Regions from separate parts of the Pseudomonas sp. MYb118 genome, predicted to be linked through region 2. Evidence: predicted binding sites of a transcription regulator. Region 2 holds the regulator's gene; the other holds the start of a gene.
The links. The regulator sigma-54, encoded in region 2, starts transcription at its own class of promoters, with help from an activator protein. The targets are predictions, from matches to a motif close to ANTGGCATNNANNTTGCTNT.
Positions count from the first base shown of each region.

Region 1 (5,810 bases), on a different contig from region 2:
CCAGCAACCCGCCGAATGCGGTGAGCAGGCCGCCGAACCAGATCCAGCGCACGAACGGTTTGACGTGCACGCGCACGGCCCAGGCGCCATCACCCAGGGACTCGCCCAGGGCCACATAGAGGTCACGGGTGAAACCGGCGTCGATGCCGGCTTCGGTCATCATCGAGCCTTGCACGGTGTACAGGCGTTTTTCCGGGTGCAGCACGCTGATTTCGCGACCGTCGCGGATCACCCGCACGGTGCCCTTGTCGGAGGTGAAGTTCGGCCCTTCGAAGTGCTTGGCGCCTTCGAACACGAACTGATAGCCGCCCAGGTCCATGGACTCGCCCGGTGCCAGGCGCAAGTCGCGCTCGGCGCTGTTCTGGCTCGACAGCACCACGCCCAGCGCACACACGGCGATGCCCAGGTGCGCGACCTGCATGCCCCAGTAGCTGCGGGTCAGGGTCGGCAAGCCTTTGATCAGGCCCTTGTGGCGCGTCTTGTCGAAGATGTCACGCACGCCGGCCAGCAACACCCACGCCGCCAGCACGAAGGTCGCGATCACCGCCCAGTTGAAATCGCCATAGGCCACGCCTGCGATCACGGCCAGCGCGGCAGTGCCGAGCAGTACCGGGGTGAGCATGCTCACCAGCCATTTGACCGGGGTGTCTTTCCAGCGCACCAGCACGCCGATCGCCATCACCACCATCAACACCGCCATCAACGGAATGAACAGGGCGTTGAAGTACGGCGGGCCGACCGACAGCTTGGCGCCGCTCAAGGCATCGAGGACCAGCGGGTACAGGGTGCCCAGCAGGATCATCGAAGCCGCGACCACCAGTACCAGGTTGTTGCCCAGCAGCAGGGTTTCGCGCGACCACAGGTTGAAGCCGACCTGGCTCTTGACCACCGGTGCGCGCAGGGCGAACAGGGTCAGCGAACCACCGACCACCACCAGCAGGAACATCAGGATGAACACGCCGCGCTCCGGATCGGCAGCAAACGCGTGGACCGAGGTCAGCACACCGGAACGCACCAGGAATGTACCCAGCAGGCTCAAGGAGAATGCCGCGATGGCCAGCAACACGGTCCAGCTCTTGAATACGCCGCGTTTTTCCGTGACCGCCAGCGAGTGAATCAGCGCGGTGCCCACCAGCCATGGCATGAAGGACGCGTTTTCCACCGGGTCCCAGAACCACCAGCCACCCCAGCCGAGTTCGTAGTAGGCCCACCAGGAGCCGAGGGTGATACCGATACCGAGGAACGCCCAGGCGACGATTGTCCACGGACGCGACCAGCGTGCCCACGCGGCATCGAGGCGACCACCGAGCAAGGCGGCGATGGCAAAGGCGAACGCCACGGAGAAACCGACGTACCCCATGTACAGCATTGGCGGATGCACGATCAGGCCAATGTCCTGCAGCAACGGGTTGAGGTCACGACCATCGGCGGGAATCTGCGGCAGGATGCGCGAGAACGGGTTGGAGGTCAGGATCAGGAACATCAGGAAACCGCTGCTGATCATGCCCATCACCGCCAGCACCCGCGCCAGCATCACTTGCGGCAACTGACGGGAGAACACCGACACCGCGAAGGTCCAGCCGCCGAGGATCAACGCCCACAGCAGCAACGAACCTTCGTGGGCGCCCCACACGGCGCTGAACTTGTAGTACCACGGCAACGCGCTGTTGGAGTTGCTGGCGACGTAGGCGACGGAAAAATCGTCGGTCATGAACGCGTAGGTCAGGCAGCCGAAGGAGAACACCAGAAAGGCGAACTGGCCCCAGGCTGCCGGCTGCGCCAGGCTCATCCACAGGCGATCACCGCGCCAGGCGCCGAGCAACGGCACCACGGCCTGGAACAGCGCGAAACACAACGCCAGGATCATCGCCAGATGACCCAGCTCGGGAATAAACAGACCGGAAGTCATTCGATCAACCCTCCTTCGCGGGCGTTGGAGCCGATTGACCGCTTTCTTTCAGGGCCTTGGTCACTTCGGGCGGCATGTATTTTTCATCGTGCTTGGCCAGCACTTCATCGGCCACCACCACGCCGTCGGCGTTGAGTTTGCCCAGGGCGACGATGCCCTGCCCTTCACGGAACAGGTCCGGCAGGATGCCGCGATAAGTGACGGTGACGGATTTCTTGAAATCGGTGACGACGAATTTCACATCCAGCGAATCGCCGGAACGCTGCAGCGAGCCGGCCTCGACCATGCCGCCAGCGCGAATGCGCGTGTCCAGCGGTGCTTCGCCATTGGCGATCTGGGTGGGCGTGTAAAACAGGTTGATGTTCTGTTGCAGGGCGCTCAGGGCCAGGCCGACGGCAGCGCCGGCCCCGACCAGAATCGCCAGAATGATGATCAGACGCTTTTTGCGCAACGGATTCACTTGCCGCTCTCCCGGCGCAGACGACGCGCCTCTTGTTGCAGATACCGCTTGCGGGCCAGGACCGGCGCCGCCACGTTCAAAACCAGCACCGCCAGGCAAATGCCATAGGCCGACCAGACATACAGGCCATGATGGCCCATGGCGAGGAAATCGCCGAATGAAGCAAAACTCATCGAGCGGCCTCCAGGCTGTTCTGCACTTCTGCCTTGACCCAACTGGCGCGGGCCTCGCGCTTGAGCACTTCGAGGCGCATGCGCAGCAACAGCACGGCGCCAAAGAAGCAGTAGAAACCCAGCACCATCAGCAGCAGTGGCAGCCACATTTCCACCGGCATCGCCGGTTTTTCCGTGAGCGTGAAGGTCGCGCCCTGGTGCAAGGTGTTCCACCACTCCACCGAGTACTTGATGATCGGAATGTTGATCACGCCGACGATCGCCAGCACGGCGCAGGCCTTGGCCGCGCTGTCACGATTACTGATGGCGTTGCCCAGTGCAATAAGACCGAAGTACAGGAAAAGCAGGATCAGCATGGACGTCAGTCGTGCATCCCAGACCCACCATGAGCCCCAGGTCGGCTTGCCCCAGATTGCACCGGTGACCAGCGCCACGGCGGTCATCCAGGCACCGATGGGGGCCGCGCATTGCAGGGCGACATCGGCCAGCTTCATTTTCCACACCAGCCCGACGACCCCGCACACGGCGAGCATCACGTAGCAGGACTGGGCCAGCATGGCGGTGGGCACGTGGATGTAGATGATGCGAAAGCTGTTGCCTTGCTGATAGTCCGGTGGCGCGAAGGCCAGGCCCCAGACGGCGCCGATGCCGATCAGCAACACCGCGGCGATGCTCAGCCAGGGCAGCATTCTGCCGCTGATGCCATAGAACCACTTGGGTGAGCCGAGCTTATGAAACCAGGTCCAGTTCATTGCTGTTTCCATCACGGTTGCCGCACGTCAACGAGCGGCGTGGGTCATTCTTCGGTCAAAAGAAGTGATCAAATTTTGATCAGACCTCATTATTATTCGCCGACGCTGATCTTCAGGCCAGCGGCGATTGCAAACGGTGTCAGGGTTATCGCCAGGGCGGTCAGGCTGCCAAGCCACAAGAGATAACCGGTCGCCGGCATGCCCATCAGGGCTGCCTGCAAGGCGCCACTGCCGAGGATCAACACCGGGATGTACAGCGGCAGAATCAACAGTGCCAGCAACAGGCCACCGCGCTTCAAGCCCACTGTCAGCGCTGCGCCCACCGCACCGAGCAGGCTCAGCACCGGTGTACCCAGCAGCAGGGAAAGCAGCAACACCGGTAGACAGGCGGTTGGCAAACCGAGCATCAACGCCAGCAGTGGAGCGAGTAAAACCAGGGCCAGGCCAGAGAAGGCCCAGTGTGCCAGTACCTTGGCCAAAACCAGAAGAGGCAGGGGGTGCGACGAAAGGACCCACTGTTCGAGGGAACCGTCCTCGAAATCACTGCGGAAAAGCCCGTCCAGCGAGAGCAGGACCGACAAAAGGGCCGCTACCCAGACCAGTCCCGGAGACAAGGTTTGCAACAATTGAGACTCGGGACCGACCGCCAACGGGAACAGCGATACCACTATTGCAAAGAACACCAGCGGATTGGCCAATTCCGCGGGGCGGCGGAACAACAGACGGGCTTCACGGGCCACCAGCAGACCGAACACACTCATACGGCCCAATTCCCCAGATCAATGTCGCGATAGCTGGCCGGCTTGCGGGTCAGCGTGTGGTGAGTGGTCAACACCACCATGCCGCCGCGCTCGCAATGGCTGGCCAGGTGGGATTCGAGCTGCGCCACACCCTGCTTGTCGAGGGCGGTGAACGGTTCGTCGAGGATCCACAGCGGTGGACTGTCCAGGTACAAGCGTGCCAGCGCCACGCGACGTTGCTGGCCGGCGGACAGGGTGTGGCAGGGAACATCCTCGAAACCGCGCAGTCCGACCAGGGCGAGCGCGTCCTGGATCGCCTCAAGGCTGGCGGGGTGATGCAGCGCGCACAGCCAGCTGAGGTTTTCTTCCGGCGTGAGCAAATCCTTGATGCCGGCGGCATGGCCGATCCACAACAGGTTGCGCGCCAGTTCGCTGCGCTGTTCGTTGAGCGGCTGGTCATTGAGCAGGATCTGCCCGGCCGTCGGCTGCATCAGCCCGGACAACAGCCTGAGCAGGCTGGTCTTGCCGCTGCCGTTGGGGCCGCTGATTTGCACCATTTCGCCACTGGCCAGTCTCAAATCGAGATTTTCGAACAGCAGTCGAAGGTCTCGCTCACAGGCGAGTGCGACGGTTTGCAGGACAGGACTGGTCAAGAGATCACGGGCCTTTACGGTTCAAGTCGGCAGCACAGCGGCCGCTAAAGTGGTGCAGCATAGTCGCATTGGCGGCCTGTTCTAGAGAGCTGCGTCAAACAATTGCAATGTTTTTGCCACTCTCTGAAAGACGGGCGGCATTATACATGCGATGCCCTACTCTAATGAGGGCTATTTCCTCAGGTTGTGACCGCGTATGACAGGCGAAATGAACATCCTCCCGCTCCCGCAGCCCACCTCGGCGACCTCACGCCCGCTGGTGGTCAGTGGTGAACTGCTCAAGTTGCTGACGCCGATCGAAGGCCTGATCACAGCCGGGCAGTCGGCCAGGGCCGAAGTGCTGTCGCTCAAGCAGGCGGACCAGACCTTTCAGTTGCTGCTCAAGGTCACCCTTGAAAGTGGCCGGCAGACCACCGTCCAGGCCACCAGCAGCCAGCCCCTGCCCCAGGGGACGTACCTGGCGATCACCCAGCCCTCGGCGGGCAACCTGGCCGTCACGGTGCAGCAGGCGATCGCCTCCAGCGTGGCCGCCCTCACCCGCATCGACACGGCCCAATTGCCCGTGGGCACGCTGTTGCAGGGCAAGGTACTGACCGCCCAGGTGCTGCCGCAGGTGCCGGGTCAGCCGACGGTCTTCCGTTCACTGGTGAGCCTGCTCAACACCGCGTTGAGCGGCAAGACGCTGACCATCGACAGCCCGACGCCGTTGCGCATTGGCACGTTGCTCAGCGCCCAGGTGCAAGACAGCCAGACCCTGAAATTCGTCCCCCTGAGCAGCCGCCACGAACAACTGGCGGTCACCCAGCAGTTGGCCAGCCAACAGAGCCGCCAGGGCTCGCTGGACGGCTTGCTCAAACTGTTGCAGAACCTGCCGGCGTCCGACCAGACCTCCAGCGACTTGCGGGCCGCGGTGAACAAGCTGCTCGCCGGCCTGCCGGACGTGCAGCAGCTGAGTACGCCCAAAGGCCTGGCGCTGGCCCTGGCCGGCAGCGGTGCCTTCCTCGAATCGAAACTGCTGGGTGGCCAGAACCCGGCCCTGGCACCCGACATGAAAGGTGACCTGCTCCGGTTGATCGCACAGGTCAGCCAGGGGTTGCCGGCCAACACCAGCCTGGGCGCGATC
Region 1 covers NZ_JBFRXN010000001.1:35,424-41,233, reverse strand. Annotated here, with positions in the region: gene ABVN20_RS00215 (heme lyase CcmF/NrfE family subunit) at 1-1,909, opposite strand, end outside; gene ccmE (cytochrome c maturation protein CcmE) at 1,914-2,369, opposite strand; gene ccmD (heme exporter protein CcmD) at 2,366-2,542, opposite strand; gene ABVN20_RS00200 (heme ABC transporter permease) at 2,539-3,294, opposite strand; gene ccmB (heme exporter protein CcmB) at 3,387-4,055, opposite strand; gene ccmA (cytochrome c biogenesis heme-transporting ATPase CcmA) at 4,052-4,687, opposite strand; gene ABVN20_RS00185 (flagellar hook-length control protein FliK) at 4,884-5,810, shown strand, end outside.
Region 1: a site for sigma-54 is predicted at 4,788-4,807, ahead of ABVN20_RS00185 (flagellar hook-length control protein FliK). Genes of this name have one in related genera too.

Region 2 (5,810 bases):
TACCTTGCCTGCCTTGCCGTATGCCTACGATGCCCTGGAACCGCACATTGATGCCAAGACCATGGAAATCCATTACACCAAGCATCACCAGACCTACATCAACAACCTCAATGCGGCGGTCGAGGGCACCGAGTTTGCCGAGTGGCCAGTGGAAAAGCTGGTAGCTGCCGTGAAGCAACTGCCGGAAAACCTGCGCGCCGCCGTGATCAACCAGGGCGGCGGTCATGCCAACCATTCGTTGTTCTGGGAAGTCATGGTGCCCAACGGCGGTGGCCAGCCGGACGGCGAGCTGGCCAAGGCCATCGACGAACAATTGGGCGGTCTCGAGCGCTTCAAGGAAGCCTTCACCAAGGCCGCGCTGACCCGTTTCGGCAGTGGCTGGGCCTGGCTCAGCGTGACCCCGCAGAAGACCCTGGTGGTTGAAAGCAGCGGCAACCAGGACAGCCCATTGATGAGCGGCAATACGCCGATCCTCGGTCTGGATGTCTGGGAGCATGCCTATTACCTGCAATACCAGAACCGTCGCCCTGAATACATCAACGCTTTTTACAACGTGATCAATTGGCCCGAAGTCGCTGCACGCTATCAGGCTGCACTGGTTTGAAGCTTCTATAAAAATAATCCAGGGCTGACTATGGGCACTGAAACACTGGCGATCGGAAGTGGGCGGATGTTTCGCTACGCGTTGGGATCGCTGTTATTGCTGGCGGGCATGAGCCTGCTGGTCGCCCAGGGCCTGACGTGGTTGGGGCTCGAGCCGAAACTGTTGCGCGCGTTACAGGGCGGTGCGATCTGCGCCCTGGGCACGGCATTGGGTGCCGTGCCGGTGCTGGTGATCCGGCGCATGCCCCAGGCGCTCAGTGACACCCTGCTCGGCTTCGGCGCCGGAGTGATGCTCGCGGCGACAGCGTTTTCGCTGATCGTCCCGGGCATCTCTGCGGCGGAAAACCTCGGGCTGACCCCGTGGGCGGCCAGCGGGCTGATCAGTTTCGGCATCCTGCTGGGTGCGTTCGGCCTGTTCCTGGTGGATCGGAAAGTCTCCGGTGCCTCACCGGAAATGCTCGTTGGCACACCGGAGCGCCCGGTCATCCCGCCGCGGATCTGGTTGTTCGTGTTTGCCATCATTGCCCACAACATTCCGGAAGGCATGGCCGTGGGCGTTTCGGCAGGCGGCGGCATGCCCGACGCCGATAGCCTGGCCATGGGCATTGCCTTGCAGGATGTGCCGGAAGGGCTGGTGATTGCGCTGGTCCTGGCGGGCGCGGGCATGTCGAGGATCAAGGCATTCCTGATCGGTGCGGCGTCCGGGTTGGTCGAGCCGGTGTTTGCCCTGTTGTGCGCCTGGCTGGTCAGCCTGGCTGAACTGATCCTGCCGTTGGGCCTGGCGTTGGCTGCCGGGGCGATGCTGTTGGTGGTCACCCATGAAGTCATCCCGGAGTCGCGCCGCCATGGTCACGACAAGCTGGCCAGCCTCGGGCTGCTGATCGGGTTCTGTCTGATGATGGTGATGGATACCGCGTTGGCTTAGCCGGGGAGGGGCGGCAGTGGGGCAAGCCCGCTGCCGCAGGCTGCTGACTTATTCGCCTTCGTCAAAATAGTTGTTGATCAACGCCACCAGCGCATCGAGCGCTTCCTGTTCCTGTTCGCCTTCAGTGCTCAGATGGATTTTGGTGCCCTTGCCGGCGGCGAGCATCATCATGGCCATGATGCTTTTGCCGTCGACCATGGACGCCGGGGTGCGCCCGGCCCTGATCTGGCAAGGAAACTGACCGGCCACGCCGACGAATTTGGCGGAAGCACGGGCATGCAGGCCCAGCTTGTTGATGATTTCGATTTCCAGAGCAGGCATCGCGATGTGAATCCTTTAGGTGAGGTCGCGGTGGCGGACCTGGACATTCTTCAGGGATTTTTGCAGGACCTGACCCAGGCGCTCGGTCAGGTAGACGGAGCGGTGGTGCCCGCCCGTGCAGCCAATGGCAATGGTGACATAGGCGCGGTTGCTGGCGGCGAAGCGGGGCAGCCATTTGAGCAGGTAGGAGGAAATGTCCTGGAACATCTCCTCGACATCCGGCTGGGCGGCCAGGTATTCGGCAACGGGTTGATCGAGGCCGGATTGCTCGCGTAGCTCCGGCTTCCAGTAAGGGTTGGGCAGGCACCGCACGTCGAACACCAGGTCGGCGTCCACCGGCATGCCACGCTTGAACCCGAACGACTCCACCAGGAACGCCGTACCGGGCTCCGGCTGGTTCAGCAGGCGCAGCTTGATGGTGTCGCGCAACTGGTACAGGTTCAGACTGGTGGTGTTGACCTTGAGGTCGGCGAGGTCGGCGATCGGCCCCAGCAGATTGGTCTCGTCGTTGATCGCCTCGGCCAGCGAGCGATTGGCGCTGCTCAGCGGGTGGCGGCGACGGGTTTCCGAAAAACGCTTGAGCAAGGTCTCTTCGTCGGCATCCAGGTACAGGACATCGCACTGGATGTGCCGGCTGCGGACTTCCTCGAGCAGTTCGGGAAAACGGGTCAGGTGGCTTGGCAGGTTGCGCGCGTCGATGGACACGGCCACCAGCGGTTGCGACAGTTCGGTATGGATCAGCGCGCGTTCGGCCAGTTCCGGCAGCAACCCGGCGGGCAGGTTGTCGATGCAGTAGTAACCGTTGTCCTCGAGCACGTCGAGCGCGGTACTTTTACCTGAGCCGGAGCGACCACTGACGATGATCAAGCGCATGATTAGTGCCCGTTTTGCTCGTCCAGGACAACCTGATACAAGGCTTCATTGCTCGCGGCGCTGCGCAGGCGATCACGGACTTCCTTGCGATCGAGCATGCTGGCGATCTGACGGAGCAATTCAAGGTGCGCATCGGTAGCGGCTTCCGGGACCAGCAGGACGAACAGCAGGTCCACCGGAGCGCCGTCGATGGCGTCGAAGTCGATGGGAGCATCCAGGTGCATCAGGGCACTGATGGGCGAGGTGCAACCCTTGAGTCGGCAGTGCGGGATGGCGATACCGTTGCCAAAACCGGTCGAGCCGAGTTTTTCACGGGCGATCAGCGCCTCGAAGACATCTTGCATCTCCAGATCGGGGACTTCCCGGGCGATCAGGTTGGCAATTTGTTCGAGGGCTTTCTTTTTGCTGCCACCCGGCACGTTCACCAGGGAACGGCCGGGGGTCAGGATGCTTTCAAGTCGGATCATGGGTAGGGAGTGTTAACGACCGGTTGCGCCCTGGAGGAGGCTCTGGGTCTTTTCCTTATGCTTTTTGAGTTGTTTATCCAGCTTGTCGGTCAGTGCGTCGATGGCCGCGTACATGTCGGTATGTTCCGCGTTGGCGACCACTTCACCGCCAGGAATATGCAGGGTGGCTTCGATTTTCTGTTTGAGCTTTTCGACGGTCATCGTGACCTGGACATTGGTGATCTTGTCGAAGTGTCGCTCCAGCCGATCGAGTTTTTCGCCGATGTAGGTGCGAAGAGGTTCGGTCACTTCCAGTTGGTGTCCACTGATGTTGACTTGCATACAGCTTCTCCTTCGTTGCCAGTGCATAAAGCGGCAGGCACTGATTACCTGCCACTGGAACGCTGTGGCGTGGCTCTACATCAACCGCTTGCGTTCGCTCGAAGGCGCGATCCCGAGGGATTCGCGGTACTTGGCGACGGTGCGGCGAGCCACCTGAATGCCTTGTGCCTCCAGTAAACCAGCGATCTTGCTGTCACTCAACGGCTTTTTCTGATTTTCCGCGGCAACCAGTTTTTTGATGATCGCGCGGATCGCCGTGGACGAGCATTCGCCGCCTTCGGAGGTGCTGACGTGGCTGGAGAAAAAGTATTTCAGTTCATAAATGCCCCGTGGGGTGTGCATGAACTTCTGGGTGGTCACCCGGGAAATCGTCGATTCGTGCATGCCCACCGCCTCGGCGATGTCGTGCAGGACCAGCGGTTTCATCGCTTCGTCGCCGTACTCCAGAAAACCGCGCTGATGCTCGACGATCTGGGTGGCAACTTTCATCAGGGTTTCGTTGCGGCTCTGCAGGCTCTTGATGAACCAGCGGGCTTCCTGCAACTGATTGCGCATGAAGGTGTTGTCGGCGCTGGTATCGGCGCGGCGGACAAAACCGGCGTACTGGGCGTTGACCCGCAGCCGTGGCACGGACTCCTGGTTGAGCTCCACCAGCCAGCGCTCGTTGTCCTTGCGCACGATCACGTCGGGCACGACGTACTCGGCTTCGGTGGACTCGATCTGCGAGCCCGGACGCGGGTTGAGGCTCTGGACCAGCTCGATGACCTGGCGCAGTTCATCTTCCTTGAGCTTCATGCGGCGCATCAGTTGGCTGTAGTCGCGGCTGCCGAGCAGGTCGATGTAGTCGGTGACCAGGCGCTTGGCCTCGGCCAGCCAGGGCGTCTTGGCGGGCAGCTGGCGCAATTGCAGCAGCAGGCATTCGCCAAGGTTGCGGGCGGCGATGCCAGCCGGTTCGAATTGCTGGATGCGGTGCAGGACGGCTTCGATTTCGTCCAGTTCGATATCCAGTTCCGGATCGAAGGCTTCGAGGATTTCTTCGAGGGTTTCGTCCAGGTAGCCCTGATTGTTGATGCAGTCGATCAGGGTCACGGCGATCAGGCGATCGGTGTCGGACATCGGCGCCAGGTTGAGTTGCCACAGCAGGTGGCTTTGCAGGCTTTCGCCGGCCGATGTGCGGGTGGTGAAGTCCCACTCGTCGTCATCGTTGCTCGGCAGGCTGCTGGCGCTGGTCTGGTAAACGTCTTCCCAGGCGGTGTCGACGGGCAGTTCGTTGGGAATGCGCTCGTTCCAGTCGCCTTCCTCGAGGTTGTCGACCGTCGGTGTGCTTTCCTGGTAGGAGGGTTCCTGAATCTCGCTGTTCGGCTTTTGTTCGACGTTGTCGGCCATCGGGTCGGAGTTGTCGAAGTCGTCGCCTTCCTCCTGGCGTTCGAGCATCGGATTGGACTCCAGGGCCTCCTGGATTTCCTGTTGCAGGTCCAGGGTCGACAATTGGAGCAGGCGGATGGCCTGTTGCAGCTGCGGTGTCATCGTCAGCTGCTGGCCCATTCTCAAGACTAGCGATGGTTTCATGGCAGGGGCTTAACACCTTTTTCCGGCGCACATGCGCCATCCACTACAGGGCGCCGGAGCGCCAAACATAAGCAAATTATATGCCCGAAACAGCAGCGTTTGCCTAGAGCGCTGTAACAATAAAAAAGTCTTGATTTTTCATCGTTACCAGCGCTCGACCGACCTGTCGGATACCTCGACGCTTACAGGCGGAACTCGTGGCCCAGATACACTTCCTTGACCAGATCGTTGGCCAGGATGGTGGCAGAGTCGCCCTCGGCGATCAGTTGGCCATCGTTGACGATATAGGCGGTTTCGCAGATGTCCAGGGTCTCACGGACGTTGTGGTCAGTGATCAGCACGCCAATGCCCTTGGCCTTGAGGTGATGGATGATCTGCTTGATGTCGCCGACGGAAATCGGGTCCACGCCGGCGAAAGGTTCGTCGAGGAGGATGAATTTCGGGCTGGTGGCCAGGGCGCGGGCGATTTCCACGCGGCGGCGTTCACCACCGGACAGGCTCATGCCGAGGTTGTCGCGGATGTGGCTGATGTGGAATTCCTGCAGCAGGCTTTCCAGTTCCTTGCGACGACCGGCCTTGTCGAGTTCCTTGCGGGTCTCGAGGATCGCCATGATGTTGTCGGCGACCGAGAGCTTGCGGAAAATCGAGGCTTCCTGCGGCAGGTAGCCGATACCGGCCTTGGCGCGACCGTGCATCGGCTGGTGGCTGACGTCCAGGTCGTCGATCAGCAC
Region 2 covers NZ_JBFRXN010000002.1:2,671,834-2,677,643, forward strand. Annotated here, with positions in the region: gene ABVN20_RS17965 (superoxide dismutase) at 1-604, shown strand, start outside; gene ABVN20_RS17970 (ZIP family metal transporter) at 635-1,528, shown strand; gene ABVN20_RS17975 (HPr family phosphocarrier protein) at 1,577-1,849, opposite strand; gene rapZ (RNase adapter RapZ) at 1,865-2,722, opposite strand; gene ptsN (PTS IIA-like nitrogen regulatory protein PtsN) at 2,725-3,189, opposite strand; gene raiA (ribosome-associated translation inhibitor RaiA) at 3,202-3,510, opposite strand; gene ABVN20_RS17995 (RNA polymerase factor sigma-54) at 3,586-5,079, opposite strand; gene lptB (LPS export ABC transporter ATP-binding protein) at 5,262-5,810, opposite strand, start outside.